3 regions of the Streptomyces sp. NPDC028635 genome follow, and region 1 is predicted to be linked to each of the others. Evidence: riboswitches for the same ligand, from Rfam matches in the RefSeq annotation. Region 1 holds a riboswitch; each other region holds the start of a gene.
What was found. Region 1 has a riboswitch for cobalamin ahead of AB0E88_RS25995 (HoxN/HupN/NixA family nickel/cobalt transporter). Riboswitches for the same ligand answer to the same signal wherever they lie in the genome.

Region 1 (10,213 bases):
GCGGTCCCGCAGTTATCGGGAACTGCCGTACCGGGTGGCCGAGTTGGGGGGCATGTTCCGGTCCGAGCTGTCCGGGGTGCTGGGGGGTCTGACCCGGGTGCGGGCCATTCAGCTGAACGACGCGCACATCTTCTGCACCCCGGACCAGGCCGTCGGCGAGGCCCGGGCCGCGCTGGAGCTGATCGCCCGCGCCCATGCCGACCTGGGCATCCGGGGCGCCCGCTACCGGCTGTCGCTGCCGGGGGAGGGCGGCAAGTACGTCGCCGACCCGGAGCTGTGGCGGCGGGCGACCGGCATGCTCCGCCAGGTGCTGGAGGGGATCGAGCACGAGGAGGCCGCGGGGGAGGCCGCGTTCTACGGGCCGAAGATCGATGTGCAGGTCGCCGACGCGGCGGGCCGGGAATCGACCCTGTCGACCGTGCAGATCGACCTCCATCAGCCGGAGCGGTTCGGGCTGTCGTACGTCGGCGCGGACGGGGGCAGGCACCGGCCCGTGATGGTGCACCGCAGTGTCATCGGCAGCGTCGAGCGGGTGGTCGCGCACCTGATCGAGCAGCACGGCGGTGCCTTTCCCGCCTGGCTGGCGCCGGTGCAGCTGGTCGTGCTGCCGGTGTCGGCGGAGCAGGAGGAGCGGGCCCGGGAGGTCGTGAGGGAAGCGGAGAGGGCCGGGCTGCGCGCCGAGGTCGCCGTGGAGGGGAGCCTGGGGGCACGGATCCGGGCGGCGCGGCTCGTGCCGTATCAGGTGGTGGTCGGTGCCCGGGAGGACGCGGCCGGGGAGGTCGCGCTGCGGCTGCGGGACGGGCGGCGGGCGCAGGTGCCGGTGGCGGAGCTGGTGCGGCGGGTGGTGGGGGTGGTGGCGGCGCGCGGGGCGGATCTGTGGGGCTGAGCGGCCCGGGCGCTTATGGTCGGGGGACGACGGAAGGAGCTCGTGGTGGCCGGTCAACCCATCCCCGTGATCATCGACTGCGACACGGGTGTCGACGACGCCCTCGCCCTGCTGTTCGCCGTACGTCATCCCGGTCTGGATCTGCGCGCGGTGACGTGTGTCGCCGGGAACACGGACGTGGACGGCGTCGTGCGCAACACGCTGACCGTGCTGGAGCAGGCGGGGGCGCCGGAGATCCCGGTGGGGCGGGGTGCCGAGCGTCCGCTGGTCGAGCCGGCGCGGTCGGCGCGGCACGTCCACGGTCATGACGGCATGGGCGACCTGGGGCTGCCCGCGCCGAGGCGCCGGCCCGCCGACGTGGACGCGGTGACGCTGCTGCGCCGCGAGATCCTCGCGAGCGAGCGGCCGGTGACCCTGATCCCGACGGCGCCGCTGACGAACGTCGCACTGCTGCTGCGCACCCATCCCGAGGTGACCCGCAACATCGAGCGGATCGTCTTCATGGGCGGTGCGGTCGCCTCCGGCAACGCCACGCCGGTCGCGGAGTTCAACGTCTGGCACGACCCGGAGGCCGCGGCGATCCTGCTGACCGCGGGGGTGCCGATCACCATGTACGGGCTGGACGTGTTCATGCGGGTGGTCGTGCCGGGCACCGATGTGCACCGGATGCGGGCGAGCGGTGAGCCCGGCACCCGGCTGGCCGGTGAGCTGCTCGCCCACCGGCCCACCACCCAGGGCGGCGAGCCCGAGGCGGAGGAGGCGGGCGGCCTCGGTGACGCGGGCGCGGTGTGCGCGGTCGCCGATCCGGCGGGCCTGACGACGCGGCTGCTGCCGGTGGAGGTGTCGCTGGCCCCGGGCCCGGGCCGCGGGCAGACGATCGTCGACCGGCGCCCGCGCCCCGGCGAGTCCGAGATCCATGAGGGCGCCCGTGAACAGCCGCTGGTGGACGTGGCGTTGGAGGTCGACGTCGACCGCTATGTGAAGCTGTACCTGGAGACGGTCGAACGCTAGTCGGCCGAGGCCGTCCAGCGTTCCTCCACCCTGGCCAGCCTCCAGTACGTCAGGGCCGCCGCCCACACCAGGACGAACAGGCCGACGATGAGGTAGCCGACGTTGTCCAGGTCGATGCCGGCGATCCAGCCGGTGACGCCGTCGTCGAGACCGAACTTGTCGTGCAGGACGCCGACCAGCTCGATGGTGCCGATCACGAAGGCGACCGCGATGGACAGGCCGGTGATGGCGAGGTTGTAGAACACCTTGCGGACCGGGTTGGAGAACGCCCACTGGTAGGCGAAGTTCATGAACGTGCCGTCGAGGGTGTCGAACAGGCTCATCCCGGCGGCGAAGAGGAGGGGCAGGCAGAGGATCGCGTACCAGGGCAGGCCCGCCGCCGCGCCGGAGCCCGCCATCACCATCAGCGTGACCTCGGTGGCCGTGTCGAAGCCGAGGCCGAACAGGAAGCCGAGCGGGTACATCTGGCCGGGTCGGGAGACCGACTTGGTGAGGCGGCCCAGGATGCGGTTCATGAACCCGCGCGAGTCCAGGTGCGCCTCCAGCTCCCGCTCGTCGTACGTCCCCGCGCGCATCGCCCGGAACACCTTCAGGATGCCGAAGAGGGCGACCAGGTTGAGCGCGGCGATCAGATACAGGAACGTGCCGGAGATCGTCGTGCCGAGGAAGCCGAGCACCTGGTGGGTGGTCGAGCCCTCGTTCATCACCTTCCCGGCGAGGGAGGTGCCGCCCGCGATCAGCAGCGCCAGCAGGACGACGACGCTGGAGTGGCCGAGCGCGAACCAGAAACCGACGGAGACCGGGCGTTTGCCGTCGGCCATCAGCTTGCGGGTGGTGTTGTCGATGGCGGCGATGTGGTCGGCGTCGAAGGCGTGCCGTACGCCCAGGGTGTAGGCGGTGACGCCGAGGCCGATGCCGAAGGCCTTGGAGCCGACCTCGTAGTGGCCCGGCACCACGAGGAGGAAGAGGATCCCGAAGGCGGCGACGTGCAGGGCGGCGATGGCGGCCAGCAGTCCGGCGGTTTTGACGGTGTCCTCGCGGCGCCACTTGAAGGTGGCGTTCGCGGGCGTCGTCGGGGCAGGGTCGGGCAGGGTCATCCGGTTCACGCTCCAGCACCTCGTGGATCACTTCGTGAGCTGCCGTGGCCGGTCTCCTGGCTGACGGGGCTGGTGCGTCCGCCGTCCCTGCCTTCCCGGTCCTGAAGACCAGTGGCCCGGCGTGAACCGGACGGGACGAGAACTTCCCCGATCACAGTGGCGAGGGCCGCTCCGGTTTCTCACCGGCTTCCCGAACACCACGGCCCGCCCACGGTAGGGGTGCGGAGGGTCTCCTGCATAGCTGCACAGCTGAGCAGGTATCCAAGATCACAGAGCGGAGATCGCGGAGGGGGCGGGCCGCCCGGTCGTGCGGGCCCGTGGGCGGCGGGCCGACCGGGGGCGGGAGAATGCGGGCATGCACCTCGTGCCTGACGACCGCGCCGACCGCCGCACCATCGACGGTCACCGTGTCTGTGACGCCATCGCCGCCATCGGCGACGCCGCCCACGTGCGTGCCTGGGCCGACCGCTTCTCGCTGCTCGCCGACCCCAACCGGCTCGCTCTCCTGCTCGCCCTGCACCGCACCGGCCCGCTCGCGGTGTCCGACCTGGCCATCGCGACCGGCATGAACGACCCGGCCGTGTCGCAGGCCCTGCGGCTGCTGCGGGCGGCGGGCACGGTGGCGGGCGAGAAGCAGGGCCGGGTGGTCCGCTACCGGGTGGTCGACCCGGACGTACGGACACTGCTCGCGCGCTGCACCGCCGACGGCGCCTGACCCGGGCGGACGCGGACACGTTCCCCCGGGCGGCGAAGTGGACAGTCATCTCCCTGTCGTGCCCGAACCGGCGAACGGAGACCGCGTGCCCGATCTCTCCTCCCGCGACCCCGCCTGGTGGCGGCAGGCCGTCGTCTACCAGGTCTATCCCCGCAGCTTCGCCGACGCCGACGGCGACGGGCTCGGTGACCTGCGCGGCATCACCGGCCGCCTGACCCATCTGGCCGCGCTCGGCGCCGACGCGCTGTGGCTGAGCCCGTTCTACCCCTCCGAACTCGCCGACGGCGGCTACGACGTGGCCGACCACCGCGCCGTGGACCCGCGCCTGGGCACCCTGGACGACTTCGACGCCCTGGTCGCCGAGGCGCACCGGCTCGGCCTGAAGGTCGTCGTCGACATCGTCCCCAACCACACCTCGCACCGGCACGCCTGGTTCCAGGAGGCGCTGCGCGCCGGGCCCGGTTCGCGCGCCCGGGAGCGGTACGTCTTCCGCGAGGGGCGTGGCGCGGAGGGGGAGCTGCCGCCCTCGGACTGGCAGTCGGTGTTCGGCGGCAGCGCCTGGGAGCGGGTGCCGGACGGGCAGTGGTACCTGCATCTGTTCGCCCGTGAGCAGCCCGACCTGAACTGGGCCGACGACGAGGTCCGCGCCGACCTGCGGCGCACCCTGCGCTTCTGGGCCGACCGCGGCGTGGACGGTTTCCGGGTGGACGTCGCGCACGCCCTGGCCAAGGACCTGTCCGAGCCGCTGCGCGACCTCGGCGCGCCCGAACTGAGCGACGAGGCGGCCCTCACGGTGCTGCCCCCGGGCAGCCATCCCTTCTACGACCGCGACGAGGTGCACGAGATCTACCGGGACTGGCGCCGCCTCCTCGACGCCTACTCCCCGCCCCGCGCGGCCATCGCCGAGGCATGGGTGCCGGGCGAGCGCCGCGCGCTGTACGCCCGGCCGGACGAGCTGGGCCAGGCGTTCAACTTCGAGTATCTGCAGGCCCCCTGGCAGGCGGACGCGCTGCGCGAGGTCATCACCGCGTCGCTGGCCGGCGCGCGGGCCGTCGGCGCCTCGGCGACCTGGGTGCTGTCCAACCACGACGTCGTCCGGCACGCCTCCCGGCTGATGCTGCCGCCGGGCACCGACGACAACGCCTGGCTGCTGTCCGGCGGCCACGCGCCCCGGATCGACCCGGCGGCCGGGCTGCGCCGGGCCCGCGCGGCGACGCTGCTGATGCTGGCGCTGCCCGGCTCGGCGTATCTCTACCAGGGCGAGGAGCTGGGGCTGCCCGAGGTCGCCGAGCTGCCGGCCGAGGTGCTCCAGGACCCGATCTGGGAGCAGACGGGCCATGTCCGCAAGGGCCGCGACGGCTGCCGGGTGCCGCTGCCGTGGACGACCGGCGGCCCGTCGTACGGCTTCGGCGCGGGCGGCGCCTGGCTGCCGCAGCCGCCGTCCTTCGCGTCGTACGCCGTGCAGGCGCAGGACGGGGTGGAGGGCTCGACGCTGGAGCTGTACCGGGCCGCGCTGAGACTGCGCCGCAAGCTGGCGGAGGGCGAGGAGCTGCGGTGGGCCGAGGACGTCCCGGCCGGTGTGCTCGCCTTCGCCCGGTCCCAGGGCTGGCGGTGCGTCGCCAACCTGTCGGAGCGCGCGGTGCCGCTGCCGCCCGGTGAGGTGCTGCTCGCCAGTGCCCCGCTGGAGGACGGCCGGCTCGGCCCGGGCACCACGGTCTGGCTGGGTTAGCGCACCGTCGGGGAGGGGTCGCCGGGCAGGGGGACCGGGACGGACGTCGGGTTCGGCGGCGGGGTGAGGACCACCTGCGGCTGGCCCCCGGCGGGGGGCGGCGGCGTGACGTCGCTCGAGGGCAGCTTCGGTGGGGCGGTCTGCTGGAAGAGGGCCTGGTCGAAGTTGACCAGGCCGGTCTTCTCCATGACCGTCATGTGGTCGAGGACGGTGTCGTTGGCCTGGTCGGCCAGCGCGCGCACCAGCGTGTTCTTCGTCGTGGAGCGGATCTTCGCGATCGTGTTGAAGATCGAGCCGTGTGTGATCCGCAGGATGTTCGCGAAGTCCGAGTCGAACTGCCGGCCGCTGTCCGCGTTGAGGGTGGCGACGAATCCCTGCTGCTGGGGGCTGGGCAGGTTGGGCAGCGTGATGTTCAGCATCGGAGCGACCCTGCGGCAGGTGATGTCCAGGGCCGCGTGCCCGTCGATGAGGTGCCGGCCCGCCGTGAGGACTGCCTTGTCGGTGCTCTTCTTCAGGGCCATCTGACCCACGGGGTACTCCCACAGGCCGGCCGCTCGCACCTTCACCACGAAGTCGCGGTCGCCTTCCGTGAGCGGCCCCCACTGGGTGGTGGCGATCACCCGTGAGGTGTCGCTGGACACCGTCTGCAGGCCCAGCATGGCGGGATAGGCGAGTGCGACGAGGGTCAGGCCGAGGGCACCGCCCACGAAAAGGGTTCCCGTCGCGGTCCGCGAGAGTCGCACCATGCCTCCTGTCGTCGTCCGGTCGGACGCACAGGAGTACGCGGCCGGGGGCGTCTGTGTTCGGGCGGCGCCGTAAAAAATCTTCCTTGACGGCGGTCGGCTCGCGTTTTATGCAGGTATGTGAGGTCACGTCCGCAGCCCCGGCAGCTACGGCACCCGAGAAGGGAGAGCCCGATGGCGCGTTCGGTCGGAATCGATCTCGGCACCACGAACTCGGTGGTCGCGGTCCTGGAGGGCGGCGAGCCCACCGTCATCACCAACACGGAGGGCGCCCGCACCACCCCGTCCGTCGTCGCCTTCGCCAAGAACGGCGAGGTGCTCGTCGGGGAGGTCGCCAAGCGGCAGGCGGTGACGAACGTGGAGCGCACGGCCCGGTCCGTGAAGCGGCATGTGGGCGACCACTCCTGGCGGTTCCCGGAGAGCGGCGACGTGGACGGCAGGCGGTACACCGCGCAGGAGGTCTCCGCGCGGGTGCTGCAGAAGCTCAAGCGGGACGCGGAGGCGTACCTCGGGGAGGACGTCACGGACGCCGTGATCACCGTGCCCGCGTACTTCGACGACGCCCAGCGGCAGGCCACGAAGGAGGCCGGGGAGATCGCCGGCCTGAACGTGCTGCGGATCGTCAACGAGCCGACGGCGGCGGCGCTGGCGTACGGGCTGGACAAGGGCAACGACCAGACGGTGCTCGTCTTCGACCTCGGCGGCGGCACGTTCGACGTGTCGCTGCTGGAGATGGGCGACGGTGTCATCGAGGTCAAGGCGACCAACGGCGACACGCACCTCGGCGGCGACGACTGGGACCAGCGGATCGTCGACCACCTCGTCACCGGGTTCAGGAACAACTACGGCGTCGATCTGTCGAAGGACAAGATGGCCGTGCAGCGGCTGCGGGAGGCGGCGGAGAAGGCGAAGATCGAATTGTCCTCGTCGACGGAGACGAGCATCAACCTGCCCTACGTCACCGCCTCCGCGCAGGGGCCGCTGCATCTGGAGGAGAAACTCACCCGGGCGCAGTTCGAGCAGCTGACGGCGGATCTGCTGCAGCGCTGCGAGGGGCCCTTCCAGAACGCGGTGCGGGACGCGGGGATCTCCGTCAAGGACATCGACCACGTGGTGCTGGTCGGCGGGTCGACGCGGATGCCGGCCGTGACGGAGCTGGTGAAGGGGCTGGCGGGCAAGGAGCCGCACAAGGGCGTCAACCCCGACGAGGTCGTGGCGGTCGGCGCGTCGCTGCAGGCCGGTGTGCTCAAGGGGGAGGTCAAGGACGTCCTGCTGCTGGACGTCACCCCGCTCTCGCTCGGCATCGAGACCAAGGGCGGCATCATGACCCGGCTCATCGAGCGCAACACGACCATTCCCACGCGGCGTGCGGAGATCTTCACGACGGCGGAGGACAACCAGCCGTCGGTGACGATCCAGGTGTACCAGGGGGAGCGGGAGATCGCGGCGTACAACAAGAAGCTCGGCATGTTCGAGCTGACCGGACTGCCGCCCGCGCCGCGCGGGGTGCCGCAGATCGAGGTGGCGTTCGACATCGACGCCAACGGGATCATGCACGTCTCCGCGAAGGACCTCGGCACCGGCAAGGAACAGAAGATGACCGTCACCGGGGGCTCCGCGCTGCCGCGGGACGACATCGACCGCATGGTGCGGGAGGCCGAGCAGCACGCGGAGGAGGACCGGAGCCGGCGCGAGGCGGCGGAGACCCGCAACCAGGGGGAGCAACTCCTCTACCGGACGGAGCAGTTGATCCGGGACAACCCGGAGAACATCCCGGCGGACGCCCGGAGGGAGACGGAGGAGGCGCTGGCCGAGCTGAAGGAGGCGCTGAAGGGGGAGGACACGGGGGCGATCCGCGCCGCGGTGGACAAGGCGGCTCAGGCGGCGCAGAAGATCGGTACGGCCATGTACGAGCGGGGCCGCGCGGATGCCTCCGGCGGTGGCGCTGCCTCCGGCGGGGATGGCTCCGGTGGTGGCGCTGCGTCCGGCGGTGGTTCCGGTGGTGCTGCCTCCGGCGGTGGCTCCGGTGGTCCGGCCGAGGATGACGTGGTGGATGCGGAGATCGTCGACGACGACAAGCGGGAGGCGGGCTGAGGACGTTCGTCGTCCGCGGGTGGGCGGGGGCCGGTCGCGCAGTTCCCGGCGCCCCCGAGTGGGCTGCGGTGGCCGTTGCGGGCCCGTCACCCGGACGGGGGTACAACGCGCGGCGTGCGTCGTGTCCGGCCGGGACACTCGGCGTGGGGGGTCGACACCCGTTCGTTCAGGGAGATCGCGCCACCATGAGACGCCCCCTCGCTTCGCTGGGCTGCTGTGCAGCTCTCGTTCTGACCGTCCTCGTCCAGTCCCCCGCCGGGGCCCGGGAGCGCGAGCTGTGGGGCTCGGTGACCATCGTTCCCGGCCGGCAGGGGCTGCTGGAGGTCGCCGGGTACGGCGGTCCCGCTCTGGGCGCCGGGTCCCGGCTGACGCTGACCGTCTCGGAGCCCGCCGCGGTGACCGGTACGCCGCTGGCCGACGGCGGGTACCGGGGGGCCGTCGCCTCCGACGGCGGTACCGGCAGTTACACGTTCACCGGCACCACGGCGGCCGGTCCGTGGTCCGGACGGACGTTCCCGTTCGTGCTCTCCGTTCCCGCCGACGCCGTGCCGGGGACCCGGCTCAGCGCGTGCGCGATGGTCGTCACCGACGCGGGCGGCGGCCGCCGGGACGAGGGGGCGTGCTCGGTCACGGTGGGGCTGCCCGAGCCGACGCTGTCGCAGCCGCTGGCCGGTGTCCCGCTCGGCTCGCGGCCGCGGACCGCCGGGACCGCCTACCCGGGCGCCCAGGTCAGCGTCCGGGACCAGGACGAGAACGAGGTGTGCTCGACGACCGCCGCCGCCGACGGCACCTGGTGGTGCGTCCCCGGGACCGATCTGCCGTCCGGCGCCGGACGGCTCCAGGCGACCGCCACCTTCAACGGGGTCAGCGCGGCGAGCGAGCAGATCCGGATCACGGTGACGTAAGGGGCCGTAACGGCACGACAGGACGGGCGTGTTGGGGAAACGTTGACCTTTCGTCCAGGAGTGTTGACCCTTCCCCGGGAGAGTCCATAGCCGGGCCGCCCCTACATTCGGCCGCATGTCCGTGCCGCTGCCCGTCCTGCCGTATCGCAAGCCCACCAAGGGCCGCGACTACTGGGTCTTCGACGACGTCCTGCCCGATCCCGACGCGGTGCGCGAGCGGGTGCTGGGCAGGGACGACTGGGTCAAGGGCTATCCGTACACCTCCGAGAGCTGGCCCGGGCTGCGCACCATGCCCGGCCTGGAACCGGGTGAGCTGGCGGTCGTCGAGAGGCTCGTGCGCAAGGCGACCGGGGCGAAGGAGCTGTGGGTGCAGCAGGCGCCGGGCGGCGGCACCCTCAACCACAACTGTGTGCAGGTCGTCGGGGAGGGCGAGAGCGAGCCCCGGCCGCACACCGACTCCCGGGCGCTGTGCCGGTACGCCGCCGTGCTGTACCTCAATCCCACCGTGCCCAAGGGGTGCGGGACCGCCTTCTACCGGCAGTCCCTGCCGGGCGGGCGGCTCGGCGGGAACGTCGTGCAGGCGCCGCACACCAATCTCGTCCAGGCCCTCGGGACACGGTTCGTCGCGCCGGACGCCTTCGAGGAGGACGTGACCGTGCCGCACCGGTACAACCGGCTGCTGCTCTACCACGCCAACCTCGTGCACAGCGCGACCGGTTACCACGGCATCGCGCTGGAGGAGAAGCGCATGACGGCGGTGTTCTTCTGGATGGCGTGACGTCCACATCGGTCGCCACATCACCCCTCGGACGGCTGTACGAGCGACAGCACCGCTACGGGTGACACCTAGGTGTCGTGCGTCCTCCGACCGGGCGGTGTGCGGACGTATGGCAGCGACGCTGCGCATCCCCATCCCTACGCTGTGACGAGTTCCGGCAGCAGGACCGCACGGGGGTCGTATGGGATTCGGATTCGGACAGCGGCGCGGCGGACAACTGCCCGCCGAGGTCACCGGTTTCGTGGGACGCGCGGC
Region 2 (10,213 bases), on a different contig from region 1:
TGCCGAGGCCGTGCACGGCGATCACCCAGGTGTCCCGGGCGGCGGGCACGAACCAGGCGGGCAGGGATCCGAGTTCCCCCGGCACGTCGACGTCGGCATGCTCCAGACCGAGGGCCGCCTTGGGGTCGCCGACGTGGAGATTGGCCGTGAGCCACACCTTGTCGCCCGGTTCCAGCGTGCCGTGCGTGACGCGCTCCAGGCGGCGTACGACGGTGTCGGCGGTGTGCTCGGCGGAGTCCAGGACCTGGCCGACGATCGCGTGGCTGCCGTCACCGGCGAGGCCGTAGGTGCCGGGACGCAGGGCGGCCAGGTCACGGGTGAGCGCGATCCGGCCGGCGGCCGTGGCATGGACGGTGAGCCGGGGCTCGGTCGGCAGCGGCCGGCCCGGGGGCGCCTTGAGCGCGGCGTCGCTGGCGAGTCGGCCGGCGACCACGGCTGCGGCCCCGGCACCCATCACGGCGGTGACGGCAGCGGCCGTCGCTTTGACAGTGCGCACGGGAACCAGTTTCCCGGCGTGCTCCGTCCCAAGCCACCGGAAGCGACATGCGGGGTGATCACCTCCACCGCGGGGCGCTCACCCGGCCCGCGTCACCGCCGCTGTCCGTAATCCCGCAGCCGCTCCTCCACCTCCGCCAGCTGCTCCTCGGTCAGCAGGCTGGGGGCGCGGCCGGGCACCGAGGACGCCGTGAGCCACAGCCGGCACATCCACTCCAGCTGGGCGGTGCGGTCGTAGGCCTCGTCGAGGGTGGCGCCGTAGGTGATCGTCCCGTGGTTCTGCAGGAGGCAGCCCGTGCGGCCGGTCAGGGCATCCAGCATATTCTCGGCCAGCTGCCGCGTCCCGTAGGTCGCGTAGGGGGCGACCCGGACCGGGCCGCCGAGGGCCGCGGCCATGTAGTGGACGAGCGGGAGCCGCGGCACGAGCGTCGAGACCGCCGTGGCGTGGACGGCGTGGGTGTGCACGACGGCCCTGGCGTCCGTCGTGCGGTAGACGGCGAGGTGCATCGGCAGCTCACTGGTCGGCACCAGGGTGCCGCGCACCTGCCGGCCGTCGAGGCCGACCGCCGTCAGGTCCTGGGGCCGCAGCCGGTCGTAGGCCACGCCCGACGGAGTGACCAGCACCAGGTCACCGACGCGTACCGAGACGTTGCCCGAGGTCCCGACGACCAGTCCGTCGGCGACGGTCCGGCGCGCCGTGGCGACCAGCTCCTCCCAGGCCCGGGCCTCCCGCTCACCGGCTTCCCCTTCGCGGGTCTCCCCCTGGCGGTTTTCCCCCTCGCGGGTCTCCCCCTCGCGGGCCTCTCCCCCGCCGTCCTCCGCCTCGCCGGCCACCCGTCCGTCCTGCCGCTCGCGCCTCTGCTCCGTCATGCCGCGATCCTGCCAGTCCCGGGTGACCGAAATCTCTTTCCCGGTGCCCGCGAACGGGCCCCCGATCCCGCGCCGGCCACCGGGGCCGTGTGCCGCCCGGGCCGGCGCGGTGGAACGGAGCAGCGCCCCCCTCTTTCCGACATCGGGACGCCCGGCTCAGTTCACCTTCCGTTCACTCAGGTTGCCTACGTTCAACCCGCCAATGACTTCGAACGAATGCCTGGGTAAATGGAAAGCTTCTCGCTGATCCTCGCGATTGTGGTCGTCACCGCTCTCGCGTTCGATTTCACGAACGGTTTCCACGACACCGCCAACGCGATGGCCACCACCATCTCGACCGGCGCGCTGCGGCCCAAGATCGCCGTGGCCATGTCCGCCGCCCTCAACCTCGTGGGCGCCTTCCTCTCCGTGGAGGTCGCCAACACGATCTCCAAGGGACTCGTCGACGAGAGCGGCATCCGTCCCGAGGTCATCTTCGCCGCCCTGGTCGGCGCGATCCTCTGGAACCTGCTGACCTGGCTCGTGGGCCTGCCCTCCAGCTCCTCGCACGCCCTCATGGGCGGTCTGATCGGCGCCACCGTCGCCTCCGCCGGCTTCGGCGCGGTCCACGGCGACGTCCTCGTCACCAAGGTGCTGCTGCCCGCGGTCGCCGCCCCGGTCGTCGCCGGTGTCGCGGCGATGGCCGCGACCCGGCTGTCGTACACGCTCGGCAAGAAGGCCGACGGCAAGGCGGCCGACAAGGGCTTCCGGGCCGGCCAGATCGCCTCCGCGGGTCTGGTCTCCCTCGCCCACGGCACCAACGACGCGCAGAAGACGATGGGCATCATCACCCTCGCCCTGGTCGCCGGCGGCGCCATCGCGCCCGACTCCGACCCGCCCACCTGGGTGATCCTCTCCGCCGGCCTGGCCATCGCGCTCGGCACCTACATCGGCGGCTGGCGCATCATCCGCACCATGGGCACGGGCCTGACGGACATGCAGCCGCAGCAGGGCTTCGCCGCCCAGACCAGCGCGGCCACCGCCATCCTCGCCTCCTCCCACCTCGGCTTCTCGCTGTCCACCACGCACGTCGTCTCCGGCTCGGTGATGGGCGCGGGCCTGGGCCGCAAGGGCGGTGTGGTCCGCTGGTCGACGGCGACCCGCATGTTCATCGCCTGGGGCCTGACCCTGCCGGCCGCCGCGCTGGTCGGCGCGCTCGCCGAGTACGTCACCGGATTCGGCGCCTGGGGCACCGCGCTGGTCGCCGTCTTCCTGGTGTCCGCCAGCTTCGGCATCTGGAAGATCTCCCGCCGCGAGGTCGTCGACCACACCAACGTCAACGCCGTGGAGGAGGAGCCGGCCGGCGTGGTCACCACCGCGATCGCCGCGGTGACCCCGCCTCCGGCCGCCGGCCCGGCCGTCACAGACGACCTGATGGCCACCATCCCCGCTCCGGCCGCCGCGACGGCGGAGCAGCCGGCCACCGCGAACCCGGCCCCGGCCGTCTGACCGCCGCTTTCGGGTACGAAGGAAGAGAAGCAGCATGAAGATCGACTGGTCGGCCCTCGGCTCCGTCTTCGGTGTCAGCCTCGTGGTCACCGTGGGTCTGGTGGCCCTGTTCACCCTCGGCATCATGGGTCTGTCCCGCCGCGAGCGGGCCCAGGCCCAGGGCGGCTCGGCCGCCCTCGCGGTCACCGGCGCGTACGCCTGCTTCGCGGCGTGCGCGGCGGCGGTGGCGTACGGCATCAGCCTGATCGTCGCCTGACCCGGCCTCACCACTCAACGACGCGGGGTGCCCGAGCGGCACCCCGCGTTCCGTTGTGACCTGGCAGGTTCCCTCCGTGTGGGCCTGCCCACACTCCTCCGTCCCAGGTCAAGGGCAAGTTGACGGCCCTCGAACAGCCGTGGTGGACTGCCGGGGCCAAGTTGCGGCGGCAGGAGAGGAAGCCGGTGGAAGTCCGGCGCGGTCCCGCCACTGTCACCGGGGTTGAACGACCCCGGGAGCCAGGAACTCTCACCGCCGATCTCCTTCGAACCAGGGCGCGGACACCCTGAGTGAGGACATGACGCCATGTGCGGCTGCCGGTTGAGGACCAGGCCCATCAGCGACGTTCCAGCCGACCCCACGGCCGGCTGAGCCCCGTGCGAGCCGAACGCGTCTTCGCGTACGGCGCCGCCGCCGGCCTCCTCGGCGACCTCCTCCTCGGTGATCCGCGCCGCGGTCACCCGGTCGCCGTGTTCGGCCGCGCCGCGGGCGCCGTCGAGCGCACCCTGTGGCGCGACCACCGCGGCTGGGGCGCCCTGCACACCGCTGTCTGCGCCGGCGGCGCCGTCGCCCTCGGGGCCGTCGCCGCCCGCTGCGTACGCCGCTCCCCCGCCGCCTCCCTCGCCCTCACGGCCGCCGCCACCTGGTCCGTCGTCGGGGGGACTTCGCTGGCGCGCGAGGCCGGCGCCATCGGACGCGCTCTGGAGGCCGGTGACGTGGAGGCGGCGCGGGCCCGGCTGCCCCATCTGTGCGGCCGGGACCCGCAGGCGCTGGACGCCGACGGGATCGCCCGGGCCGTGGTCGAGTCGGTCGCCGAGAACACCTCCGACGCCGTCGTGGGCGCCCTGGTGTGGGGCGCCGTCGGCGGGGTGCCGGGGCTGCTCGGGTTCCGGGCGGTCAACACCCTGGACGCGATGGTCGGTCACAGGTCGCCGCGGCTGCGGCGCTTCGGCTGGGCCTCCGCCCGCCTCGACGACGTGGCCGGCTGGCCGGGAGCCCGGCTGACCGCCGTCCTCGCCGTGCTCACCGGCCCGGACCGGCGCGGTGCCGTGCGCGCCTGGCGGGCGGACGCGGCGAAGCACCCCAGCCCCAACGCGGGCCCCGTGGAGGCCTCCTTCGCGGGCGCGCTCGGCGTGCGGCTGGGCGGCACCCTGTCGTACGGCGGACGGGTCGAGCACCGGCCCGTGCTGAACGGGCGGGGACGCGCCGTCACCCCCCACGACATCCGCCGGGCGGTACGGCTGTCCCGGCGCGTGAGCTGGCTTGCGCTCGGCGTGTGCGCGGGCGCACGCCTCATCGGGAAGGGGCGTGATCGATGAACGGCGGTCTCCTCGTCGCCGGCACCACCTCCGACGCCGGGAAAAGCGTCGTGACCGCCGGCATCTGCCGGTGGCTGGTGCGGCAGGGCGTGAAAGTGGCGCCGTTCAAGGCGCAGAACATGTCCCTCAACTCCTTCGTCACCCGCGAGGGCGCCGAGATCGGGCGGGCGCAGGCCATGCAGGCCCAGGCCTGCCGGATCGAGCCGACCGCGCTGATGAACCCGGTGCTGCTCAAGCCCGGTGGTGAACAGAGCAGCCAGGTGGTGCTGCTGGGCAAGCCGGTGGGCGAGCTGAGCGCGCGCGGCTACCACGGCGGGCGCCAGCAGAAGCTGCTCGGCACGGTCCTGGAGTGCCTGGCCGAGTTGCGGGGCACGTATGACGCGGTGATCTGCGAGGGGGCGGGCTCGCCGGCCGAGATCAATCTGCGCCGGACCGACATCGTGAACATGGGCATCGCGCGGGGTGCGCGGCTGCCCGTGCTCGTCGTCGGCGACATCGACCGCGGGGGCGTCTTCGCGTCCTTCTTCGGCACCGTCGCCCTGCTCTCGCCCGAGGACCAGGAACTGGTCGCCGGGTTCCTGGTGAACAAGTTCCGCGGTGACGTCTCCCTGCTGGAGCCGGGCCTGGACATGCTGCACGGCCTGACGGGCCGCCACACCTTCGGCGTGCTGCCCTTCCGGCACGGGCTCGGCATCGACGAGGAGGACGGCCTGCGGGTCTCCCTGCGCGGCACCGTCCGCGAGTCGTCCGTCTCCCCGCCCGTGGGCGAGGACGTGCTGCGGGTCGCCGTCTGCGCGATCCCCCTGATGTCCAACTTCACCGACGTGGACGCGCTGGCCGCCGAACCGGGCGTGGTCGTGCGGTTCGTGGACCGTCCGGAGGAGCTGGCCGACGCGGACCTCGTGGTGATCCCGGGCACGCGCGGGACCGTCCGGGCTCTTCAGTGGCTGCGGGAGCGGGGACTCGCCGACGCCTTGGTGCGCAGGGCCGCCGAAGGCCGTCCGGTCCTCGGCATCTGCGGCGGCTTCCAGGTGCTCGGCGAGCACATCGAGGACGAGGTCGAGTCGCGCGCCGGAGCGGTCGACGGGCTCGGCGTCCTGCCCGTGCGCGTGCGCTTCGCCCGCGAGAAGACCCTCACCCGGCCGGTCGGGGAAGCCCTCGGCGAACGGGTCGAGGGGTACGAGATCCACCACGGGGTCGCCTCCGTGACGGGCGGGGAGCCCTTCCTCGACGGTTGCCGCGTCGGCCAGACGTGGGGCACGCACTGGCACGGCTCGCTGGAGTCGGACGGCTTCCGCCGCGCCTTCCTGCGCGAGGTGGCCGCCGCCGCGGGCCGCCGCTTCGTGCCCGCGCCGGACACCTCCTTCGCCGCGCTGCGCGAGGAGCAGCTCGACCGGCTCGGCGACCTCATCGAACAGCACGCGGACACGGACGCGCTGTGGCGGCTCATCGAGTCCGGCGCGCCGCAAGGACTGCCTTTCATTCCACCGGGAGCGCCCGCATGAGCACAGTGTTGTTGTTGTCGACCGCCGACACGGATCTGCTGGCGGCCCGGGCCTCCGGCGCGGACTACCGGATCGGCAACCCCACCCGCGTCGACGTCGCCGCCGAACTGCCGGGCCTGCTCGAGGGCGCGGACCTGGCCGTCGTACGGCTGCTGGGCGGCAAGCGCGCCTGGGAGGACGGGCTCGCCGCGCTGAAGGCGTCCGGTGTCCCGACGGTGCTGCTGGGCGGCGAGGCCGTGCCGGACGCGGAGTTGATGGCCGAGTCGAGCGTGCCGGCCGGCGTGGTCGCGGAGGCGCTGCGGTACCTGGTCGAGGGAGGCCCCGAGAACCTGCTGGAGCTGTCGCGGTTCCTGTCGGACACCGTGCTGCTGACCGGTGAGGGCTTCGAGGAGCCGCGAAAGATGCCGGAGTACGGCGTCCACGGCTCGTACGCGCTTCGGGACGGGCGTCCGACCGTGGGCGTGCTCTTCTACCGCGCCCACGAACTGAGCGGCAACACCGGCTTCGTGGACACCCTGTGCGAGGCGATCGAGGCGCAGGGCGCCAACGCGCTGCCCGTGTACTGCGGTTCGCTGCGCGGTGCGGACGCCGGGCTGTACGACCTCCTCGCGCGGGCCGACGCGCTGGTCGCCACCGTGCTCGCGGCCGGCGGCACCCACGCCTCGCAGGCGTCGGCGGGCGGCGACGAGGAGGCCTGGGACATCGGCGCGCTCGCCGAGCTGAACGTCCCGGTGCTGCAGGGGCTCTGCCTGACCTCGTCGAAGAGCGCCTGGGAGGAGTCGGACGCGGCCCTGTCCCCCATGGACGCGGCGATGCAGGTCGCGATCCCGGAGTTCGACGGCCGGCTGATCACCGTGCCGTTCTCCTTCAAGGAGCAGGGCCCGGACGAGGTCCCGGTGTACGTGGCCGACCCGGAGCGGGCCGCGCGTGTCGCCGGGATCGCCGTGCGGCACGCCCGGCTGAAGCACAAGCCGAACGCCGAGAAGAAGATCGCGCTGGTCTTCACCGCCTACCCCACCAAGCACTCCCGCGTCGGCAACGCCGTCGGCCTGGACACGCCCGCGTCGGCGGTGCGGGTGCTGGACGCGCTGCGGGACGCCGGGTACGCGCTGACCGAGTACCCCTCCGGCGGTGACGAGCTGATCCACCGGCTGATCGAGGCCGGCGGCCACGACGTCGAGTGGCTGACCGAGGAGCAGCTGGCCTCCGCCCCCGCGCGGGTGCCGCTGGCGGACTACCGCGCGTGGTTCGACACGCTGGACCCGGAGCTCCGGGACGCCATGCTCCAGGCGTGGGGCGAGCCGCCGGGCTCCCTGTACGTCGACGGCGACGACATCGTGCTGGCCTCCCTGCAGTTCGGGAACGTCGTCGTGATGATCCAGCCGCCGCGCGGCTTCGGCGAGAACCCGATCGCGATCTACCACGACCCCGACATGCCGCCGTCCCACCACTACATGGCGGCCTACCGCTGGCTGGACAACAGCTTCGGCGCGGACGCGATCGTGCACATGGGCAAGCACGGCACGATGGAGTGGCTGCCCGGCAAGGGCCTCGGCCTGTCCGGAGGGTGCGCCCCCGACGCCGTCCTCGGTGACCTGCCGCTGATCTACCCGTTCATCGTCAACGACCCCGGCGAGGGGACCCAGGCCAAGCGGCGCGGGCACGCCACGGTCGTCGACCACCTCGTACCGCCGATGGCCCGCGCCGACACCTACGGCGACCTGGCGAAGCTGGAGCAGCTGCTCGACGAGTACGCGCTGGTGTCCGACCTGGACCCGGCGAAGGCGCCGGCCGTCCGCGCGCAGATCTGGACGCTGGTGAAGGCCGCCGAGCTGCACCACGACCTGCATGTGGACGAGCAGCCGGACGACGAAGAGTTCGACGAGTTCGTCATGCACATCGACGGCTATCTGTGCGAGATCAAGGACGTGCAGATCCGCGACGGCCTGCACGTCCTGGGCGGTGGCCCGGTCGCCGAGCCGCGCGTCAACCTGGTGCTGGCGGTGCTGCGCGCCTCGCAGGTGTGGGGCGGGCAGGCGAACGCCCTGCCGGGCCTGCGGGCCTCGCTCGCGGCGCACTTCGGGCTGGTCGAGAAGGAGCTGCTGGGCGAGCCGGGTGCCCCGGTGAAGGTGCCGGTGGAGCTGACGGACCTGGTGGACGGCCCGGCGCGCACCGCGTCCGACGCGATCGACCTGCTGGAGCAGCTGTGCCGGCGGATCGCGGAGGGCATGGAGGAGCGCGGCTGGGACGCTTCCCTCAGCCGCGGTCTGCTCAGGGACGTCCTCGGCGCCGAACTGCCCGACGCCGTAGCCGTGCTGGAGTTCGCGTGCACGGAGGTCGTGCCGCGCCTCGCCCGGACGACCGACGAGATCGGGCACATCCTGAAGGCGCTCGACGGCGGTTACGTCCCCGCGGGGCCGTCCGGTTCGCCGACCCGCGGTCTGGTCAACGTCCTGCCGACCGGCCGGAACTTCTACTCGGTCGACCCCAAGGCGATCCCGTCGCGGCTGAGCTGGGAGGTCGGGCAGTCGCTCGCCGACTCGCTCGTGGCCCGCTATCTCCAGGACACGGGTGAGTACCCGAAGTCGGTCGGTCTCACGGTGTGGGGCACGTCCGCGATGCGCACGCAGGGCGACGACATCGCGGAGATCCTGGCGCTGCTGGGCTGCCGTCCCGTCTGGGACGAGGCCTCGCGCCGCGTGACGGGCTTCGAGGTGGTGCCCCTGGAGGAACTGGGCCGGCCGCGCATCGACGTCACGGTCCGCATCTCCGGCTTCTTCCGTGACGCGTTCCCGCACGTCGTGGCGCTGATCGACGACGCGGTCCGCAAGGTGGCGGAGCTGGACGAGCCCGGCGAGCGCAACTACGTCAAGGCGCACGCCGACGCGGACACTGCCGAGCACGGCGACCGGCGCCGGGCCACGGCCCGCATCTTCGGTTCCAAGCCGGGCGCGTACGGCGCCGGTCTGCTGCCGCTGATCGACGCCCGCAACTGGCGCTCGGACGCCGACCTCGCCGAGGTGTACGCGGTGTGGGGCGGCTACGCCTACGGGCGGGGGCTCGACGGGCGGGCGGCGCGCGGGGACATGGAGACCGCGTTCAAGCGGATCGCGGTCGCCGCGAAGAACGTCGACACCCGTGAGCACGACCTGGTCGACGCCGACGACTACTTCCAGTACCACGGCGGCATGGTCGCCATGGTCCGGCACCTGACCGGCGCCAACCCCGAGGCGTACGTGGGGGACAGCGCCACCCCCGACCAGGTGAGGACGCGCACGCTCGGCGAGGAGACGCACCGGGTGTTCCGGGCCCGCGTGGTCAACCCGCGCTGGATGGCGGCCATGCGGCGGCACGGCTACAAGGGCGCCTTCGAGATGGCGGCGACCGTCGACTACCTGTTCGGCTACGACGCCACGGCGGGCGTGGTCGACGACTGGATGTACGAGAAGCTCAGCGCCGAGTACGTCTTCGACCCGGAGAACCGGGACTTCATGAAGAAGTCCAACCCATGGGCGCTGCGGGGCATCACGGAACGACTGCTGGAGGCCGCCGAGCGCGGCCTGTGGGCGGAGCCGGACGCGGACACGCTGGAGCGGCTGCGCGCCGCGTATCTGGAGCTGGAAGGCGACCTGGAGGGCGACGAGAAGTGACCACCCCCTTTCCCTTCACGGCCGTCGTCGGCCAGGACGACCTGCGGCTCGCGCTGCTGCTGAACGCCGTCTCGCCGGCGGTCGGCGGGGTGCTGGTGCGCGGCGAGAAGGGCACCGCGAAGTCGACGGCCGTGCGCGCGCTGTCGGCGCTGCTGCCGGAGGTCGACGTCGTCGCCGGCTGCCGCTTCTCCTGCGACCCGGCGGCCCCGGACCCGTCCTGCCCGGACGGCCCGCACGAGCCGGGGGCGGGCGTCGCGCGCCCCGCCCGCATGGTCGAACTGCCCGTCGGCGCCTCCGAGGACCGGCTGGTCGGCGCGCTCGACATCGAGCGTGCGCTCGCCGAGGGCGTGAAGGCGTTCGAGCCGGGCCTGCTCGCCGACGCGCACCGCGGCATCCTGTACGTGGACGAGGTCAACCTGCTCCACGACCACCTGGTCGACCTGCTGCTGGACGCGGCGGCGATGGGCGCCTCCTACGTGGAGCGCGAGGGCGTCTCCGTGCGGCACGCCTCGAAGTTCCTGCTGGTCGGCACCATGAACCCGGAAGAGGGCGAACTGCGGCCGCAGTTGCTCGACCGGTTCGGGCTGACCGTGGAGGTCGCCGCCTCCCGTGAGCCCGACCAGCGGGTGG
Region 3 (10,213 bases), on a different contig from region 1:
GGACATCGTCGTGGCCCTCACCGACCTTCCGCTGCACTCACGCGGGCGCAAACTCGTGGTGGATCTGAGTCACGAACACGGCGTGGCGCTGCTGTCCCTTCCCACGCTGGGGGGCTTCCGCCTGCAGACAAGGGCGCGACAGGCCGTGGAAGAAGCCGTGCTCAGCTTGGCGGCCCCGCAGGTCACCGGGCCTGAGGGGGCTCCGGGAAGTCAGCCGCTGCGGGGGCCCTTCACCGCTCGTCTCGCGCCCATCCGTCGGGGGCAGGTCGAGGAGGAGGAGATCGCCGACCTGCGGTACGTCGTCAGCGGACCACGCGGTTACGTGAGGGTGCTCGGCGGTATGGTCCGCGCCAACCAGCCGTGGCGGTTGGTGCCGGGCTTGTCGAAAGCCCTGGCGGCCGCACTCGCCACGGGAGCGGTCGCCACCGTGAACTCCACCATCTGGAGCCTGGCCACCTCGTTGAGCACGCCACGCCTGGTGATCGCCACGGTCGGGTCTGTCGCTCTCATGATCGGCTGGCTGATCGTGGACGCGAACCTGTGGCATCGAACGGACGAGGTTTCGCCGGAGGCCAAAAAGAGGGCGGCACTGTACAACGCCTCGACGGTCGTGACCGTGGGTATCGGGGTGCTCGTCTGCTACGCGGGTCTGGTGGTCATCAACCTGGTGTGGGCGCTCTTCATCCTCAACGACCGCGTCTTCGGCTCCATGACACGAACGCCGCTGCACGCCACGGGGTACTGGACGCTGGCCTGGTTCGTCGCTTCGGTCGCCACGGTGGGCGGCGCGCTGGGATCGGGCCTGGAGAGCGACGAGGCGATCCGGGCAGCCGCCTACTCCAAGCGCGAGCAGGAACGTCGCAGCGCGCTACAGGACGACCACGGCAACTAGCGGGTGACCTGGGTCGGGGATGTGCCGTCGGTCGGTGGTCGTCCGCCTTCGCGGATTCTCCTGGATCGGTCGGTGCGTGGTTGTTTCGCCTCGAGGCCGACGGGGACCCGGACGCAACGCCGCCGGAGCGCCGAAGCGCCGCCTCGCGGGCCGGCGGCCGACCGACCGCTCCACCTGATCCTGGAGAACGGCCCCGCAGAGGCGTGCCGGAGCCACGGACCCCGTCGCAGCACTTCCGAGAGTCGGACTCTCCGCGCCCTCTCCATCACCGCCATGCGGCGACATCAAGGGAAGTCACCATGAAAGCAGCGGTATACGAAGGACCGCGAACGGTCACAGTGAAGGACGTACCGGACGCGAAGATCGAGCACCCCTGCGACATCATCGTCAAGATCACCACTACCAACATCTGCGGTTCGGACCTGCACATGTACGAGGGCCGCACCTCGTTCGAGTCCGGCCGCACCCTGGGACACGAGAACATGGGCCAGGTGGTGGAAGTCGGCTCGGCCGTCCGCAAGGTCCAGGTCGGCGAGTACGTGGTCCTGCCTTTCAACATCGCCTGCGGATTCTGCAAGCAGTGCGAGCAGGGACTGACCAACTACTGCCTGACCATGCAGCCGGAACCGGCACTCGCGGGAGCCGCCTACGGGTTCGCCGACATGGGTCCCTACCAGGGCGGCCAGGCGGAGCTGCTGCGCGTGCCCTACGGCGACTTCAACGCGCTGCGTCTGGGCGAGGACGCCGCCGAACGGCAGACCGACTACGTGATGCTCGCCGACATCTTCCCCACGGGCTATCACGCCACCGAGATGGCCCACGTCAAACCGGGTGACCAGACCATCGTCTTCGGGGCCGGCCCCGTCGGGCTGATGGCGACCTACTCCGCCCTTCTCAAGGGCGCCGGCCGCGTTTGGACGGCCGACCACCAGCCCGACAGGCTGCGCATGGCGGAGCAGCTTGGAGCCATCCCGATCAACACCGCCGAGCAGAACCCGGCGGAGGTCGTCAAGGAGGCCACCCTCGGTCTGGGCGCCGACAACGGCTGCGAATGCGTCGGCTACCAGGCACACGACCCCCAGGGGCACGAGGACGCCAGCCTCACGCTCAACGGCCTGATCGACACGGTCAGGTTCACGGGCCACATCGGTGTGGTGGGCGTGTTCCTGCCCCAGGACCCCGGCGGCCAGGAGGCCCAGGGCGAGCTGGAGGCACAGGGCAAGGTTCCGATCGACTTCGGCATGATGTGGTTCAAGGGCCAGCACATGGGGACCGGGCAGGCGCCGGTGAAGAGGTACAACCGGGCCCTGCGGGACCTGATCGCCGGCGGGAAGGCGAAGCCGAGTTTCGTCGTCTCCCACGAGCTCGGCCTGGACGAAGCCCCCACCGCGTACGAGCACTTCGACGCCCGTGACGATGGCTGGACCAAGGTGGTCCTTCATCCCGACGGACACGGCAACGGCCACAAGCGGTAAGAGACCGGGGCCTCCGTGCCCCGTGTCTCCCCTGGACGGGTCCGCGGGGGACGGGCGGTGATCTGCCTCCCCCGACGTTCCTGGGTCAAATCGCCGCGCTCCGGCCGGATTTGACCCAACGACGATTGTCCGCGCTCCGGCCCGGAGGACGGACGGCAGACACTCATCAGTGTCCGCAGCGGCAGCATCACCTCCAGCGGCTGCGGCCGCCGGCCGGCCGACGGGTCATATGGGAGGCCGCCGTGCGCGACGATTGCGGCATGCCCACCAGAACGACCCGGCCCGGCAGGGCATTCCGGACAGGCGAACACCGGTGACCTGGCTGCGGGCCTTCGGGGAGGTCGTGCGATCCGGTCTCAGGATCGAGGAGACGCGACTGGAGCCCCTGCTCGCGCTGCGCACGGCCGCTGGGGTGGCGATCGTGATCGGGCCGATGCTGTGGCTGGTCTCCCCCGCGTATGCCGCGTCCGCCGCCCTCGGCGCCTATTCCGCGGGTGGGGCCGTCTTCCAGCGCAGCTGGCGTCCACGCAAGGTGGTCGCGCTGGGCGCGGGCGCGGGCCTGGCGCTCAGCACCTTTGTGGGCTACCTGGCGGCGGGGCGACTCGTCACGTTCCTGCCGCTGCTGGCCGTATGGGCGTTCGCGGCGGGAATCGCGTGGGCCGTCGGAACGACCACCGGGATCGTCGCAGCGACGACCGTGGGCAGCATGCTGGTGACCATCACCTTGCCCACGAGCACCGGACGAGCCCTGGAGCACGCCGGGGTCATCGCACTCGGGGGCGTGACGCAGGCCCTGCTGATCCTGCTGTTCCCGATCCGGCGTTGGGGAGCGCACCGTGACGCGCTCGCCGACGCCCTGGCCGCCGTGGCGGACTACGCGCGCCGGTTGCGGCACGACCCGACCGCCCCGTTCGACCCGGAGCCGTTGATGACGGCCCGGGACGCGGCTGCCGTGACGCCGTCCCAGGCTCGCACCCGTCCCCCCGCCCTGCACGGCCCCCGGGGACTCGCCGAGCGCGTTCGGCCGGTGGTCGCCGCGCTCGCCGACCCGGACGTGGGCGCCCCGGCGGAGGGACCCGGGCGGGACCGCGCCCGGGAGTTGCTCGACGCGGCCGCCGACGTCCTGGATGCGGCCGCCCGTTCGATCCGCCGCGGCATTCCCGCCGAGGTACGGCCCGAGAGCAAGGACGTCCTGCGCATCAACGAGGAGCACGAGGTGCTGGAGGGCCCGGCGCGGCAGGCCGCCGAGCGGCTCGTGGAACTGCTCGGCGAGGCGTTGGAGATCGCGGGGAGCGGATGCGCGAGCGGGAGGACGCCCACGCCGACCGGCCCCGCGGGCGCCCAGTTCCTGATGCGCCCGACGATGCACCGGCTGGTCCCGGTCGTCGTCCGGGCGGTCCGCCGTGAGCTCCGCCTGGACTCGCCCGTGTTCCGGCACGCCGTCCGCCTGGCGGCGGTGGCCACGCTGGGCTATCTGATCGCCGCCCGGCTGCCACTGGGGCACGGCTACTGGGCGCCCATCGCCTCGGTGATGGTGATGCGGCCGGACTTCCACCGGACGTACGCGCGTGCGGTGGCCCGGCTCGCCGGGACCCTGGCGGGCGTCGCGCTCGCCACCGGGACGGTGCGGGCGATGGGCCCGGACGCCCATGTGTCCGGCGCGCTGGCCGTGGTCTCGGCGGGCCTGTCGTACACGCTGAACCGTACCGGCTATGCCTATACCCAGTGTTTCACCGCCGCGTACGTCGTCTTCCTGCTCGGCATGGGCGGCGAGGCATGGGAGCAGACAGTCCTGGAGCGGGTGGTGCTCACCCTGCTCGGCGGGGCCCTGGCCATGCTGGCGTACGTGGTGTTCCCCGCCTGGGAGACACCTCGACTGCCGGGCCGGCTCGCGGACTGGCTCGCCGCCAACGGCCGCTACGCGGCCGCGGTGCTCCGCGACCTGGCCGAACCGACCCGGGAGCGTCACGCCGACATGCGCCGGGCACTGCTGGAGAGCAGGGAGGCACGTGCCGCGTGGCAGGAGGCGTACGACCGGGCACGGCAGGAACCGGTCCGCCCCAGGGGCCTGACGTCGCGCGAGGCTCAGGAGGCGCAGGAGGCGCTCAAGGGGTTCGGCCGGGCGGCGATGCTCATGGAGAGCCACGTCCCGCAGGCCGACAGCCGTTCCCTCCCCGAGGCGGAGCGATTCGCCCAGGCCCTGGAGACGGACACCTCGAAGGCAGCAGTCGCCGTGCGCGAGCACCGGAATCCGGACTGGAGCCGTGTGGAAGAGGCGCTCCACGCGTGGGATGACGCCGCGGACCATGGCAGCCCGGTCGTGCGGCGCGAAGCGGAACTACAAAAACGGGCCTTGGAGGACCTCGCGACAGCCGTGAGCCGCACACCTTTGGAACGGGACGTCGGCTCTGCTCGCGAGGAGCAACGGGTGCGAGCGACCCTTGCTGCGGAAGGTGATGGAACAGGGCCCGCGCAACGGGGTGGGTGACGACGCCGGCGCCGCCTAGAGCCGTGGAGTCGGGCTCCTCGACCGGAAGACCGGCCGCTGCAACAGCTACGTCCAGGATCGAGGGCCTGGTTCGATCGGACTGAGGGGTTACCGCAGCGTCGACGGTCCGGCGCGGCGTTGCAGGGGAAGGGCGGGAAGCGCGTGTGCGGGGTTTCCCGCCGTGCGTTCTCGGTTCGGCGTTCGCGTCGCCATGGCCGAATGACGGAGGTCGCGCTGCCTTCCCGCACGGAGAACCCGTAAGGTGGCGGGTGCAGCTGGTTCGCCCCGTCCGCCAGGCGGGATGCGTCGTAAGAGGGAACCCGGTGGGAATCCGGGACTGCCCCGCAGCGGTGAGCGGGAACGACCGCCGTCATACGCACTGGGTCCGAGGTACCGGGCCTGGGAAGCGACGGCCATTAGGTGTCTCGTACGACGAGACGTGCCCGCGAGTCCGAAGACCTGCCATCTGCCCGCGCGCGAACCACTCGTGCGCGGACATCCCGGTGACCTCGAGGGCGGGTCGGCGTACATACCAGGCGGACGACCGTGCCTTGCCGCGCACGCTTCGTGCCGTCCGGTTCGTCACCCCTTCGCGCTCTCGTCCCGTACCCGGGATCTCAGGGATTCATCTCGCGAAGGAGATCTCCGTGACCACCAAGTCCGCAGCCTCGGCAGCACGGGCCACCGTGTACGGCTACCCACGCCAGGGCCCGAACCGGGAACTGAAGAAGGCGATCGAGGGTTACTGGAAGGGTCGTGTCAGCGCCGACGCCCTCCGGGCCACCGCTGCCGAGCTGCGTCGCACGAACTGGCGGCAGCTCGCCGACGCCGGCATCCACGAAGTCCCGACGGGGGACTTCTCGTACTACGACCACGTCCTCGACACCACGGTCGCGCTCGGCGCGATCCCCGACCGCCACCGCGCCGCCCTCCAAGCCGACGCGCTGGACGGCTACTTCGCCATGGCCCGCGGCACCCGGGACACCGCGCCCTTGGAGATGACCAAGTGGTTCGACACCAACTACCACTATCTGGTCCCCGAGCTGGGCCCCGGCACCGTCTTCACCGCCGACTCCGGCAAGCAGGTCGCGGACTTGAAAGAAGCCCTCGGCGTGGGTCTGACTCCCCGTCCCGTCCTGGTCGGCCCCGTCACCTACCTGCTGCTCGCCAAGCCCGCGCCGGGCGTGGCGGCGGACTTCGCACCGCTCACCCTCCTGGACCGGCTGTTGCCGGCCTACGCGGAGATTCTGGCCGACCTGCGCGCGGCCGGCGCGGAGTGGGTCCAGCTGGACGAGCCGGCCCTCGTCCAGGACCGCACCCCGGCCGAACTGAACGCCGCCGCCCGCGCCTACCGCGACCTCGGCGCCCTCACCGACCGGCCCAAGCTGCTCGTCGCCTCGTACTTCGACCGGCTCGGCGACGCCCTGCCGGTGCTGGCCAAGGCGCCGGTCGAGGGCCTCGCCATCGACTTCACCGAGTCCGCGGCCGGGAACCTGGAGGCTCTCGCCTCCGTCGGCGGGCTGCCCGGCAAGCGGCTGGTCGCCGGTGTCGTCAACGGCCGCAACATCTGGGTCAACGACCTGGAGAAGTCCCTGTCCACCCTCGGCACCCTGCTCGGGCTGGCCGACCGGGTCGATGTGGCCGCCTCCTGCTCCCTCCTGCACGTGCCACTGGACGCGGCGGCCGAGCGCGACATCGAACCGCAGATCCTGCGCTGGCTCGCCTTCGCCAGGCAGAAGACGGCCGAGGTCGTCACCCTCGCCAAGGGCCTCGCCCAGGGCACGGACACGATCGCCGCCGAACTCGCCGCCAACCGCGCCGACCTGGCCTCCCGGACCGGCTCCCCCATCACCCACGACCCGATGGTGCGCACACGCGCCGCCGCCGTCACCGAGGCCGACACCCGCCGGTCCCAGCCCTACCCCCAGCGGAGAGCCGCCCAGCGCGCGCACCTCGGCCTGCCTCTGCTGCCGACCACCACCATCGGCTCGTTCCCGCAGACCGGCGAACTGCGTACCGCGCGCGCCGACCTGCGCGCCGGCCGCATCGGCACCGCCGATTACGAGGAGCGCATCAAGGCCGAGATCCAGGAGGTCATCTCCTTCCAGGAGAAGACCGGCATCGACGTCCTGGTGCACGGCGAGCCCGAGCGCAACGACATGGTGCAGTACTTCGCCGAACAGCTCACCGGCTACTTGGCCACGCAGCACGGCTGGGTCCAGTCCTACGGCACCCGGTACGTCCGTCCGCCGATCCTCGCCGGCGACATCTCCCGGCCCGAGCCGATGACCGTGCGCTGGACGTCCTACGCGCAGTCACTGAGCGATCGCCCCGTCAAGGGCATGCTCACCGGCCCGGTCACCATGCTCGCCTGGTCGTTCGTACGTGACGATCAGCCGCTCGGCGAGACGGCACGCCAGGTCGCCCTCGCCCTGCGTGACGAGGTGAACGACCTCGAGGCGGCCGGCACGTCCGTCATCCAGGTGGACGAACCGGCCCTGCGCGAGACCCTGCCGCTTCGCTCCGCGGAGCACCCGGCCTACCTGGCCTGGGCGACCGAGGCGTTCCGGCTGAGCACCGGTGGCGTGCGGCCCGACACCCAGATCCACACCCACATGTGCTACGCCGAGTTCGGGGACATCGTCCAGGCCATCGACGACCTCGACGCCGACGTCATCAGCCTGGAGGCCGCCCGCTCGCACATGCAGGTCGCCCGCGAGCTGGCCGCCCATGGCTACCCGCGCGAGGCCGGGCCGGGCGTCTACGACATCCACTCCCCTCGCGTCCCCAGCGCCGAGGAGGCCGCCGAACTGCTGCGCGCCGGCCTCAGGGCCATCCCTGCCGAGCGGCTCTGGGTGAACCCTGACTGCGGGCTGAAGACCCGCGCCTGGCCCGAGACGCGCACCTCCTTGGAGAACCTCGTCACCGCCGCCCGCACCGTCCGCGGGGAACTGTCCGGGTCCTGACCCGCCCGATACCCGCGGGGCCGGGGCGCCACTGGTGCCCCGGCCCCTGCAGGAGCGGCCCCACCGCGGGGAGCCGTTCGGGGTGGTCAACCACAGCCGGCGGCATCGCTAGTCATGCTCCACACCTCCGTCACCACCGTGCGGTGCGGACGGGCACTCCGGGCCGACGTGAGAGCCCCGGCCCGGGCAGTCACCGGCGAGGCCCTTGCCCTTGGTGACCCGAGAGGGTGCACATTCGGACGTCCAACTGTTCAGCAGGCGCCCTCGTCCTGCCACGGACCCCACTGCGAGGTGCCGGGCACCTCGTTCTGGGTCCACCACTTGGCCTTCCAGTTGTGCTTGCCGTAGGAGACCTCGTTCCCCACCGTGTACACCGCCGACGAACTCCACGCCGTCTTGCAGGAGGTGGGGGTCGGCGTCGGAGTCGGAGTCGGGCCGGGCGGGGTGGTCGGCGGGGTGGCGCCCGCGAACTTCACGGAGTACGCGGCGAAGTCCCAGGGGTTCTGGGCGACGCTCGAGCAGGTGCCGGACGTACGCCCGCCGTTGTCGGGCGGGCTGCACTGCCGGTCGCGGTTCAACGACCAGAAGGTGAAGCGGTCCATGTGATGGCTGGTGGCGTAGTCCAGCACCGTCTGGAAGTCGGCCTGCGTGAAGATCTCGCCCGTGTCGCTGCGGCCGTTCATGCCGGAGAAGCCCTCGTGGGCGTAGGCCGTCGCCTGGTCCCAGCCGAAGGTCGACTGGAGCACCGAGTTGAAGTTGGTCAGCGCGCTGGTCTGGCTCGCCGCGCCGTTGAAGCCGCCGTCGAACGGCATGATCGAGAAGTTGTTCGGGGTGAATCCTTGCGACTTGGCCTCCAGCAGCATCTGCTTGCCGAACCAGCCGGTGCCGTCCGCGGTGCCGGCCGTCGTCACGGACACGTACAGACCGGGGTTGTTCTGCTGGAGGATCTTGGCGGCGCCGATCTCGTTGTGGATGGCCGCGGTGTTCTCGTACTCCGGCTCCTCCAGGTCGAAGTCGATGGCGTGCAGCCCGTACTTGGTGATGACCTGCTGGTAGGCCGCCGCCGTGGAGGCGGGGTCGGAGCATGCCTGGCCGAGCTTGGTGCCGCCGTAGCCGCCGATGGAGACGGAGACGTCGCCGCCCTTGCCTCGGATCGTGTTGATCACCGACTGCACGGCCGTGTCCGAGGAGACAGGGGCGGTGCCACCCCAGGTCGGCGAGCACCCGCCGCCGTTCGGGGCCAGGATGAAAGCGAGCTGGAAGGCCTTGAGGCCGGTCGCGTCCATGATGGCGGCCGCATCCGGCGGATCGTTGTCCAGCGGCATCAGATAAGGGGCAGCGGCATACCAGCGGTTGTCGAGCGCGGTGGGCGCGCCCGAGGCGCTGCCCGCGACGAGGGCGGTCGTGCCGGCGGCGGCCAGCGTGACGGCCGCCGCCGCGCCCAGACAGGCCCGAAGGGGTCTCATGAAGTGCCTCCCGGAGCGGGTGAGGAGGGGAAGTCGCCCCAGGCTCCGGGAGGTGTTGGGGTCACGTCAATAAGTTGGACTAGACCAAATCTCCCTTTGGACTAGACCATGCGATTCCTTTACCTAGGGGGCGCATCCCTCTGCGGGCCGCCGAACCACTGGGCACCGCCATCCACACCGCCCTGCATCTGCGCGCAGCACGCCCGCCATCCAGCGAACCGCCCCACCTTCCCCGACGCCCACACCGCAAATTCCGGGCTCTGCAGCTCAAGCCGGTCGGCCCGATCGGTAGGGGCGTTACGGAGCCCACCACTGCCATCACTGCTTCGGGCCGTCGCCGGAGTGGAGCACAGCCTCCGCGGTCTCCCGGACGCGGTCCAGGATGATCCCCTTGCGCTGTTCGACGGCGAGGGGGCGGTCGGTGGGCTCAAGCCCGACGAAGGGGCGCTCGCCGATCGGGCGGGTGTGGACGTGCGTCTTGAGGTTGAGGGTCGCGGCCGGGTGGATCGGCAGGTCGGTGGTGAGCCAGCCGAAGTACGGCGCCTAGGCCTCGCGGCCGAACGTCCCACAGATCCCCGGACCGGAGAAGCTCTCTGGGCTGAGCGACAACCAGACGCCCGAGGAGGACACGTCGTCGCTGCCGATGACCGACGCACCGGGCAGGTGTCGACGAGCGAAGTAAATCGAACACATGATTGAATTAAGCCATGCGACCGATTCCCGATGACCTCGCCCGGGCGGTTGACGAGTGGCACGCGACCTACCGCCAGCTCGCGGCCCAGCAGCGCACCGTGCTGCGCAGACGACTCGTGAAGCTGTCGGGCCAGGTGCTCTTCCACCCCCACTGGGACGGCCGGCGCACGTCGGCCGCAGCCGCGCTGTACGCAGCCGGTCATCGCGCCCGCGATGGGCGAGCCGCCTCCTGA

Region 2: linked by a shared signal. The riboswitch ahead of AB0E88_RS28895 (cobalamin biosynthesis protein) and the one ahead of AB0E88_RS25995 (HoxN/HupN/NixA family nickel/cobalt transporter) in region 1 are both predicted to bind cobalamin.
Region 3: linked by a shared signal. The riboswitch ahead of metE (5-methyltetrahydropteroyltriglutamate--homocysteine S-methyltransferase) and the one ahead of AB0E88_RS25995 (HoxN/HupN/NixA family nickel/cobalt transporter) in region 1 are both predicted to bind cobalamin.

Annotation. Positions count from the first base shown of each region.
Region 1 covers NZ_JBEZWX010000028.1:79,708-89,920, reverse strand. Annotated here, with positions in the region: gene thrS (threonine--tRNA ligase) at 1-886, shown strand, start outside; gene AB0E88_RS26000 (nucleoside hydrolase) at 932-1,897, shown strand; gene AB0E88_RS25995 (HoxN/HupN/NixA family nickel/cobalt transporter) at 1,894-2,994, opposite strand; cobalamin riboswitch at 3,023-3,211, opposite strand; gene AB0E88_RS25990 (metalloregulator ArsR/SmtB family transcription factor) at 3,350-3,709, shown strand; gene AB0E88_RS25985 (glycoside hydrolase family 13 protein) at 3,795-5,438, shown strand; gene AB0E88_RS25980 (DUF4142 domain-containing protein) at 5,435-6,145, opposite strand; gene dnaK (molecular chaperone DnaK) at 6,356-8,275, shown strand; gene AB0E88_RS25970 (carboxypeptidase regulatory-like domain-containing protein) at 8,461-9,180, shown strand; gene AB0E88_RS25965 (DUF6445 family protein) at 9,296-9,958, shown strand; gene AB0E88_RS25960 (LuxR C-terminal-related transcriptional regulator) at 10,140-10,213, shown strand, end outside.
Region 2 covers NZ_JBEZWX010000036.1:56,250-66,462, reverse strand. Annotated here, with positions in the region: gene AB0E88_RS28915 (alpha/beta fold hydrolase) at 1-496, opposite strand, end outside; gene AB0E88_RS28910 (class II aldolase/adducin family protein) at 589-1,365, opposite strand; gene AB0E88_RS28905 (inorganic phosphate transporter) at 1,594-2,853, shown strand; gene AB0E88_RS28900 (hypothetical protein) at 2,888-3,109, shown strand; cobalamin riboswitch at 3,244-3,381, shown strand; gene AB0E88_RS28895 (cobalamin biosynthesis protein) at 3,487-4,428, shown strand; gene AB0E88_RS28890 (cobyric acid synthase) at 4,425-5,933, shown strand; gene cobN (cobaltochelatase subunit CobN) at 5,930-9,583, shown strand; gene AB0E88_RS28880 (putative cobaltochelatase) at 9,580-10,213, shown strand, end outside.
Region 3 covers NZ_JBEZWX010000031.1:5,303-15,515, reverse strand. Annotated here, with positions in the region: gene AB0E88_RS26820 (hypothetical protein) at 1-892, shown strand, start outside; gene AB0E88_RS26815 (glutathione-independent formaldehyde dehydrogenase) at 1,192-2,367, shown strand; gene AB0E88_RS26810 (FUSC family protein) at 2,681-4,855, shown strand; cobalamin riboswitch at 5,115-5,337, shown strand; gene metE (5-methyltetrahydropteroyltriglutamate--homocysteine S-methyltransferase) at 5,503-7,821, shown strand; gene AB0E88_RS26800 (chitinase) at 8,073-9,287, opposite strand; gene AB0E88_RS26795 (DUF2199 domain-containing protein) at 9,606-9,794, opposite strand; gene AB0E88_RS26790 (hypothetical protein) at 9,995-10,213, shown strand.